3 regions of the Lactococcus cremoris subsp. cremoris KW2 genome follow, and region 3 is predicted to be linked to each of the others. Evidence: predicted binding sites of a transcription regulator. Region 3 holds the regulator's gene; each other region holds the start of a gene.
The links. The regulator NrdR, encoded in region 3, represses ribonucleotide reductase genes. The targets are predictions, from matches to a motif close to ACACNATATATNGTGT.
Positions count from the first base shown of each region.

Region 1: a site for NrdR is predicted at 2,061-2,076, ahead of KW2_RS04860 (redoxin NrdH). Genes of this name have one in related genera too.
Region 2: a site for NrdR is predicted at 1,585-1,600, ahead of nrdD (anaerobic ribonucleoside-triphosphate reductase). Genes of this name have one in related genera too.

Region 1 is NC_022369.1:1,002,138-1,005,424, forward strand. It holds gene nrdE (class 1b ribonucleoside-diphosphate reductase subunit alpha) at 1-1,164, opposite strand, end outside; gene nrdI (class Ib ribonucleoside-diphosphate reductase assembly flavoprotein NrdI) at 1,301-1,723, opposite strand; gene KW2_RS04860 (redoxin NrdH) at 1,725-1,943, opposite strand; gene plsY (glycerol-3-phosphate 1-O-acyltransferase PlsY) at 2,117-2,758, opposite strand; gene parE (DNA topoisomerase IV subunit B) at 3,037-3,287, shown strand, end outside.
Region 2 is NC_022369.1:256,430-259,716, reverse strand. It holds gene nrdD (anaerobic ribonucleoside-triphosphate reductase) at 1-1,502, opposite strand, end outside; gene KW2_RS01310 (LysM peptidoglycan-binding domain-containing protein) at 1,846-3,159, shown strand; gene KW2_RS01305 (hypothetical protein) at 3,208-3,287, opposite strand, start outside.
Region 3 is NC_022369.1:699,876-703,162, reverse strand. It holds gene KW2_RS03485 (DnaD domain protein) at 1-1,127, opposite strand, end outside; gene nrdR (transcriptional regulator NrdR) at 1,210-1,656, opposite strand; gene trmB (tRNA (guanosine(46)-N7)-methyltransferase TrmB) at 1,844-2,497, opposite strand; gene KW2_RS03470 (phosphotransferase family protein) at 2,623-3,287, opposite strand, start outside.

The DNA of each region.
Region 1 (3,287 bases), 300 kb from region 3:
AACTTGAAGGATTTCAGAACAAAGGTTTGACATTGAAATCACCCCATCAACAGGATTAGCTTGATTGACCGTATCGACATTCACGATATAAGGATAACCAGATTCTTGTTGAAGTTTTGAAAGTTCTTGTTCAAGCTCACGGGCATTAATTGGTGTCTTGCGAATTTCTGGGTTAGCCACCATCTTGTCGTATTCAGCTGTAATATCGACTTCGGCAAAAGTTTTACCATAATATTTTTCAACGAAGTAAGGTTCAAAAAGATACATTGTTTCGCCTTTTTTAACCAATTCGTAGAATTTATCAGGAACAGTAACACCAAGTGAGAGAGTTTTAACGCGGATTTTTTCGTCAGCGTTTTCTTTTTTAGTTGATAAAAATTCCATGATATCTGGATGGAAAAGTGATAAATAAACTACACCAGCACCTTGTCGTTGCCCCAATTGATTGGCATAAGAAAAAGCATCCTCAAAAAGTTTCATGACAGGCACAACACCAGCGGCAACTCCATCATATCCTTTGATTGGTGCACCAGCAGCACGCAGATTAGTCAAATTAAGACCAACACCACCACCATTTTTAGAAAGTTGTAAGGCAGAATTAATCGTCCGTCCAATTGAATTCATATCATCAGTCAATTGTAAAAGAAAACAAGAAACGAATTCACCACGACGTTTACGACCAGCATTTAAGAAAGTTGGAGTAGCCGGTTGATAACGACGATTAATCATTGCAAAAGCAAGATTATTAGCTAATTTTTCATCGCCGTCAGCCATGTATAAAGCATTCATTAACACACGGTCTTCAAAATCTTCAAGATAGAGTGAACCGTCATTGTTTTTCATGGCATATTGATTATAAAATTTATAAGCAGCCATAAATGAATCAAAATGAAATTCAAATTTACTCAATTCTTTACGAAGATTTGTGATAAATTCTGGCTTATATTTTTCTAGAAATTCAGCTTCTAGGTATTCTTCTTTAACTAACCAATTAAGTTTATCGATATAAGTGTCAGCTTCATAACGATTAGGTTCAACATTCTCTTTGAAAAAAGCGGTAATTGCTTCTTTATCTTTGGCAAGAGGAATGCTACCATTCACGGGGATGTTAATCTCGTTATTGAGCTTGAAATAAGTTACATCTTTAAGTTGTTTTAGAGACATAATACTCCTTTTATAAAGTATTCACTTACTTTTAAAAATAAGTGAATCTGAAATGTATGATAAGTTCAAACTTGTTATTATAAAATAAAAGTTAAAATAAAGAAGCTTCACTCAAGTAGGGTGAAGCCATAAAAAATCACAGCGGATTTTTAAAGGTGACTTTCGCTCCTTGATCAAGCTGTGCAGCGAGTTTTTCAACGGCAGCAACATCAGCTGGCGTACCATTAAACTCAAAATCATATAAAAGTGGAATTTGATATTTTGCTGAAACTTCTTTAGCTGTAAAAATATAGATGCCAGCAAAATTACGATTTCCAGTGCCGATAATTCCACGACAATGTTTATAATTATCATTATAAGCCATAAAGTCAAAAACCGGGTCCATAACGTCTATTGATTTAGAAACGGTTGGTGATTCTTCAGCATAAGAGGGAGTTATCAAAAGGAAAGGCTCGTCCATCTCTAAATCATCGTCAGGTGTAATTTCGACATTCGGCAAGTTTGTTTTAGAAACAAAACGACGCGTTTGTCCAGTCACACTGAAATAAGCAAGTTTCATATTAAGCCAACTTTGCTAATTCAGAAGGACGGAAACCAGAAAAGGCGAAATCATCTTTTGTGATTACAGGAGCAGCTCGAAAACCCATTTCAATTACTTTTTCGACAAATTCAGGCTGTTCATCAATATTGATTTCGTTAAATGCAATTTCGTGTTCAGAAAGCCATTTTTTGACCATTTTGCATTGCATACAATTGTTTTTAGAATAAACTGTAACCATTTTAAATCTCCTTTTGGGGCCAATATATTTTTTAGACGGGAGTAAAAAGTCCTTGACTTTTTCTCGAGTTTTTATAGTCTTATTTTAGCGTAAAAAAAATATCTAGTCAAATTAAAGATACTAGATATAGTGTTAAATTATGTAAAAAAAGAAAAACAACACAATATATTGTGCTATTTTTCTTTTTGTCCCGATAAGTTTAAACCAAAGGGGACAAGGGATTCACAATGATTTTTGATTCTTTTGAGGTTTGTTTTATGTCGAAAAATGATAATAATTGCCAAAGCAAAAATAATAATTGAGAATAAAAGATCATAGGAAGTGAGAATAAATCCAAAGCTAGGGAAAATAAGAATTCCAAGCAGAGCAAAAATTGCAGCTACAACGCTTGAGAGGCTAATCATACTAAAGAGCCAGAGAACAAGAATAAAAATAACGAGAAGATAAAGAAGAAAGAATGGACTAAATCCAAGGACAACACCAGCAGAAGTAGCCACAGCTTTCCCGCCTTTAAAATGGTCGAAAATAGATAAGGTATGACCAATGACAGCCAACAATCCAAAAATTAAAGGAGAGACTCCATTAATATGGAAGATTAGTGGAAGAAGCGTTGCCAAAGTTCCTTTAAGCAAGTCAAAAATAAAGACCGCAATCCCAGCCTTTACACCAAGAATACGAAAAGTATTGGTCGTTCCAGTATTTCCTGAACCATAATCATGAAGATTTTTTTTGAAAAAAATCTTGCCAATCCATAGTCCAAAAGGAATTGCCCCTAAAAGATAGCTAGCAATGAGAAGAAGAATAATAATAAGCATAAGTTCTCCGAAGTTTATTTCGTTTAAAATCGATAATCTCTTTTAACTGTACAATTATACCATATTTTTATTAAAGATTACTGACAATATTGAAACTTATTGGCTTAATTGAAGCAAATATCTTACGATTAGCTTTTGAAATTCTCAGCAGTCCTTTGACAAAGCGTTCTGAACAAGGTACAATAATCAAGATGAATATTTTTTGTCAGTAAATTGCGAACAAAGCGAGTGATGATCTTGCTGATAAAAGATATGGGCTTTCGATGAGAGGAAAATAGATGGTAATAGATATTAATAATTACGATGACAGTGCAATTCAGGTCCTTGAAGGTTTGGACGCGGTCAGAAAGCGCCCAGGGATGTATATCGGATCAACTGATGGAACAGGTTTGCACCATTTGGTTTGGGAAATTGTAGATAATGCAGTCGATGAGGCCTTATCTGGTTTTGGGAATAAAATTACAGTGACCATTAATGCTGATGGTTCTTTATCTGTAGAAGATGAAGGGCGCGGAATGCCTGTCGGAAA
Region 2 (3,287 bases), 440 kb from region 3:
CTTACGGTTGCACGTTCATTATTGTACAAGTCATCTACTGAACCTTCGGCATCAAGACGGCCTAAAGCGCCATTCATAAAGAGAATTGGTGCATTTTTAGGTTGTGCTTCTTTGGCACGCTCCACACGAAAGGCAAGGGCATCATGTGCAATTTCAACACGTTCATTGAAAATTTCCCAGAATTTTTCTTTATTTCCAGCGGCTTCAAGAGCGATACGTGGCAGGTTGACTGTGACAACTCCAAGATTATTACGTCCAGCAGTCACTTCATTCCCATTGGCATCTTTCCAACCTTGTAAGAATGAACGACAACCCATTGAAGCTTTAAATGAACCTGTTAATTCAACAATTTTATCATAGCTCAAAATATCAGGGTACATGCGTTTTGTTGAACATTCAAGGGCAAGTTCTTTGATGTCATAGTTTGGTGTTCCTACTTCTAGATTAAGTCCACGTTTGAGTGTGAAAATCAATTTAGGGAAAATGGCTGTGCGGTGCTCAGAACCTAAACCACCAATCCGTACTTTCAAAATTGCTTTTTGAATTTCACGCGCATACCAATCATCTCCTAAACCAAAACCAACAGTTACAAAAGGTGTTTGACCATTTGAAGTGAACAAAGTATTAATTTCATATTCTAAAGATTGCATTGCATCATAGATATCTTTAGCTGTTTTCTCACGAGCATAAGCTTCGCGTTTTTCATCGCCATCAATCCATTTTTGAGCATCTTTTAAGTGTTTTTGATAGTTTAACTTGGCATAAGGGGCCAAAACTTCATCGGCACGGTCAAATGAACAACCACCGTATTGGCTACTTGCCACATTGGCGATAATTTGACTGGCTTGAGCAGTTGCTGTTTGAATGGATTTGGGTGAATCAACTTGAGCATTTCCAAGTTTAAAACCATTTTCAAACATATTTTTAAAGTCAATCAAACAACAGTTAGCCATCGTTGTAAATGGGCTATAATCAAGGTCATGATAATGAATATCGCCTTTTTGGTGAGCATTTGCCACATGTGGGGGAAGGAGTTTCAAACCAATTGCTTTGGAAACCGCCCCAGCAGTCAAGTCACGTTGAGTATTGAAAACGTTAGAATCTTTATTGGCATTTTCATTAACGACAGTTTGGTCACGATTGATTAATTTTTCAATCGTGAAATTGATATCTGTCGCTTTGGTACGAGCTAAATCACGATTCGCACGATAAGAGATATATTCTTCAGCAAGTGCTGTTTCGCCAGACTCCAGAAGTTCTTGTTCAACAATGGATTGGATTTCATAAATTTTGACATTTTCAGAAAAACGACTAAAAATCTCACTGACCACTCTGTCAGTAAGTTCTGAGAGTACTGATTTATCTGTCAGTTCTACTTTTTTAGCCGCTTTAGTCAAGGCATCAAAAATTTTCTCACTATTAAATTTTACTGAGCGCCCATCACGCTTTATAACATTGATTTCTTCTAGTGTTACATCTTGATATTTTACTTCTGTTTTCATATATCCATCCTCTTCATTTACATCATCTATTCTATCAAATTCTCGCAAATGACACAATATATAGAATAAATTATGTAATGACACACAATATCTTGTGTCGCTTGCTTTCATTCAGCTTTTTCTTATTATTTGACAAAATATAAGTTTTTTGTATCACAATTGTAATATTTTTGTTTTAAATCAGATTTTTTAGATTAAAGGCAAAAAGTTTTTACAAATATGAATCCTTAACGGAAAAACGTTTACAAACCGCCACCAAATTGACATCTTTTTTTAGCTTGAGGCGTGGTAGAATAAAGATAGTACTTATTATATTTTGTAATCTTTAGAAAGGTAATTATTTATGCCAGTATCACGTGTTAAAGTTAAAAATAGACATTTAAAAAAGAAAACTAAAAAACCACTCGCTTTTTATAAACCAGCCACAAAATTTGCTGGCGCTGTTCTTATTGCCGGAACATTGACAACCACACATGAACTTCTTCTTCAACAGACAAGTCCAATGGTTCAAGCAGCGACTAACTCATCAGAGGCTTTTATTGAAAGTATTGCCGCATCAGCAAAACCTGTGGCAGATGCTAATGGCTTATATCCTTCGGTCATGATTGCCCAAGCTATTTTGGAAAGCAACTGGGGCTCAAGTCAGCTTTCACGAGCTCCCTATTATAATTTATTTGGTATTCAAGGTACTTATCAAGGAAAGAGCGTCGTATTTAAAACTCAAGAGTATCTCAATGGTAAATGGGTGACCAAAGATATGCCCTTTAGAGTCTATCCTTCCTTTAATCAAAGTTTTCAAGACAATGCTTATGTCCTAAAAACAACAAACTTTGGGAATGGTCCCTATTACGCTAAGGCTTGGCGAGCTAATGCTGCCACCTATCAAGACGCTACTGCTGCATTGACGGGCAAATATGCTACCGACCCAAGTTATGGCGCTTCACTGAATCGCATTATTTCTCAATATAATTTGACTCGTTTTGACGGAGCTTCTTCAGCTGGAAATACTAATTCTGGTGGCTCGACAACCACAAATACGAATAATAATTCTGGAACCAATAGCAGTTCAACTACTTATACCGTCAAATCTGGTGATACTCTTTGGGGAATTTCACAAAGATATGGAATTAGTGTCGCTCAAATTCAAAGTGCGAATAATCTTAAAAGTACCATTATCTACATTGGTCAAAAACTTGTACTGACAGGTTCAGCTTCTTCTACAAATTCAGGTGGTTCAAACAATTCCGCAAGCACTACTCCAACCACTTCTGTGACACCTGCAAAACCAGCTTCACAAACAACTGTTAAGGTTAAATCCGGAGATACCCTTTGGGCGCTATCAGTAAAATATAAAACTAGTATTGCTCAATTGAAAAGTTGGAATCATTTAAGTTCAGATACCATTTATATTGGTCAAAATCTTATTGTTTCACAATCTGCTGCTTCTTCAAATCCTTCGACAGGTTCGGGCTCAACTGCTACCAATAACTCAAACTCGACTTCTTCTAACTCAAATTCCTCAATTCATAAGGTCGTTAAAGGAGATACTCTCTGGGGACTTTCGCAAAAATCTGGCAGCCCAATTGCTTCAATCAAGGCTTGGAATCATTTATCTAGCGATACTATTTTAATTGGTCAGTATCTGCGAATAAAATAAATTATTATTAATGAACTTTTAGTTAATAAAAAAAGAATGAAATTCAATTCATTCTTTTTTTAATTCTTGTAAAACCGCTTGAAGATGGATAGAACGAGTCGGTTCTGACATTCCAACAGTCATTTCCC
Region 3 (3,287 bases):
TCAAGTTTAGCAAGTTCCTCTTGGCTTGTTTTATTTTCATAGTCAGGATTTGACCATTTTGGTGCTTCTTTTTTGATTTTCGTTGAGTGCTTGGTAACTTCAGCCTTAGCCTTAGCAGTTGCTTGTTCTTCTCGCTCCAAAATGCGCTTTACAGCCGCCTCCGCTGTGAATACTTTATTTCTCATCCAATCATTCGCCAAAGCATTGACAAAGTTTGGGCTGAGTGAAGCATTTTTTTGTTGAACCAAAACATAATGAATCAAAATATTTTGAACTTCTGCTGGTAATTTTTGGCGAGTCAAATTAGCTAAAATTTTATGCTCATCAGAGCTGACAAAACCTCCAGCTTGGGTTTTTATCTGACGAATAAATTCATCAGGCTCATGGGCTTTACTGACGACAATCAAATCTGCAAAAACTTTTGGAAATTCTGAAAGTGCGGGTTGTGGTTGACTTGTTGCTGAAAGACTACGAATTAAATGATTCATATTCAAACTCTTATCGGCATTAGCTGTGCGTTCAGCCTGTTTGAATAATTCGTACCAATTGAGTTCAAATTTTTCTGCAAGAGAATAAAGTGTTAATGAATCTTGGTTCTCATTTGATAAACGATAACCTTGGCGTTCCATCAGACTTTTAAATGCCCCCATATCAAATTGGTTCTCTTTTAGTGATTGGTTTGGTGTGGCTTCCCTATCAAAATTAACTTTATAAACTTCATGGAACTTCTTAGAAATTTCTTTCCCTTTGGGTTCCATTGTTTTAGATAAAGCTGTGACACGATTTTCACCAATTCTTGATATTAAAAGTTGTCTATAAAAGTCATCAGCAAGGAAATTTTCAAAATTGAGAGGACTTTTCACTTCAAAATAAAGGCTACTATGGTCATCATAAACTCGAACTAATGATAGAGCTGAAAGTCTGTCAAGTGCCTCAATGAACGGATTAAGTCCGAGATTTAGATACTCCAAAAAATGAGAAATTCGACCCGTTGAGAAACTCAACATCATTTGGTAGAGGGCAAAAGCATCCGTCCCAATAATTGGTAAATAGAGTAGGCGAAAAGTCTCAGCGTCAAAGCTGGTCTTTCCTCGATTAAGCATTGTAAATGAATCTCCTGCTCTCATTTTTCCCTCACTCTAGTTTTACTGACTGTTTTTAATGACAGTTCTTTATCCACCGATTTAATGCTCATTAAGAAATCAGTCTTTATTTTTTAGTAATATTTTTTAGAAGCTCTTCTAATTCACTGACATCTTTAAATGAGCGATAAACACTCGCAAATCGGATATAAGTAATATCATCTAATTCAGCTAATTCTTGCATGACAAATTCGCCAATCACATCTGATTCAACTTCATTACTGTCAAGCTGCCGAATTTTTCGTTCAACATTGGCAACTGTTGTTTCAATATCTTCACTTGAAACAGGACGTTTATAGGCTGAACGAACTAAACCACGAACAATTTTTTCACGGTTAAAAGGTTCGCGTTTGTCATCTTTTTTAATGACTAAAAGGGGCATTTCTTCAATACGTTCAAAGGTTGTGAAGCGAAAACCACATGATTCGCAGACCCGGCGGCGACGAATCGCATCTTCGGCTTGTCTTGAATCAACAACTTTTGATTCTTCAGAAGAACACTTTGGACATCTCATATTATTCTCCTTAGTTTAGATAATAAACTGTTATTAGTCTTACTGACAGAAATTTTCTATTATTAAAAATTCTGTCAGTAACTTTTTTAATTATTGTTAATGATGGAATCGTCAGCTGCGCTGACAATCCCTTTATCTTCCAATAAAACACTTTCTGGTCATGTTCTATTGCCGCAAATATTTTAATTTATTTTTTTGGTAAAAATTTTGCTTCTAGACGATAAATCACTTGCCCTTTTTGTGAAAACTTTTGTTCATATTCAGTCATCACATTTTGAGGAGCAAATTCTTCATCTTGGTGTAAATCTAACCAAACTTTTTTTAGCTCCATGCCATAGTTTGCTAAAGAAACTAATGAGTATTCAAACAAGCCTCGGTTGTCCGTTTTGAAATGTATTTCACCTTCTGGACGTAAAATCTTTTCGTAAGTTGCAAGAAAAGATTTATAAGTCAAACGACGTTTTTCATGTCGTCCTTTTGGCCAAGGGTCAGAAAAGTTCAAATAAACTTGATCAATTTCACCGTCAGCAAAATATTCGCTCAAAGCTGCCCCATCAACGAGCATCATTTGGACATTTGGTAAATCGGCTTCAATCGCCTTATCTAATGCATAAGATAAAACTGATAACTGCATATCAATTGCAATGTAATTAATTTCAGGATGCAAAGCAGCCATTCCTGTAATAAAAGCACCTTTCCCACAACCAACTTCAATGTGAATTGGATGGTCATTGCCAAAACGTTCTGACCAACGTCCTTTAAAGTCTGCTGGATTTTCAACTACGATATGTGCGTTTTCAGCAAGCATTTCGCCTGCTCCTTTACGATTTCTGACGCGCATTTTTACCTCAATTTGTTTTATTTTTATTGGAAAATCAGTGAATCTGACTCTCCTTTTGTTTGTTGATTTTGATTATTCAATTATAAGCCAAAAAATAGGAAGGTCCAAACCCTAGCCTATTTTTACTAAAATAATTCACAAAATTTACGAAGTCCCAAGATTTCTTGGTTTACTTCTTTCATTTTTCCTCTAGAAAGATATTCAGAAATTTGCCGAAGAAAAGAAAGTTTCCCATACCAAGCCACTTTTTCCATAATGTCAGAACGTGGTCTCACACCAGAAGTCATCAGCCATAACGACCAGTTAGTTGGTTTGATATAGTGTGATAAAACATGTGCCATATCAACCATGGAATCTGATAAAAAGACCGTATCCCAATCTACAAGATAAATTTTTCCTGAATTATCATCCACTAGCCAGTTTTTGTGATTGACATCTCCATGAACAACCACGACCTCTTCATTTTTGATTTCAGGAATTTCCTTGCGCATTTCTTCAATAATTCCTGAGAGAAAATGGTTTGTTTGTAAGGCTTCAGTATTTCTGACACAATCCTCTAATAATTGTTCAGGCAAAACAATTTGACTTCCCAATTTTTTATAAGATTCAACTAGTTTTTTTGAGTCATGCAAATGTGCTAAAATATGATTAATCTGACGGTCTTCCATATCCTCAGGACTTAGCGTATGACCATCAATCCAAGGTTGAGCAGATAAGGTGTCTCCTTCAGCCGTCCGTTTTGTCCATAAGACTTTCGGTGTGATTCCTTCCAGATAAATGCTTGGCAAAA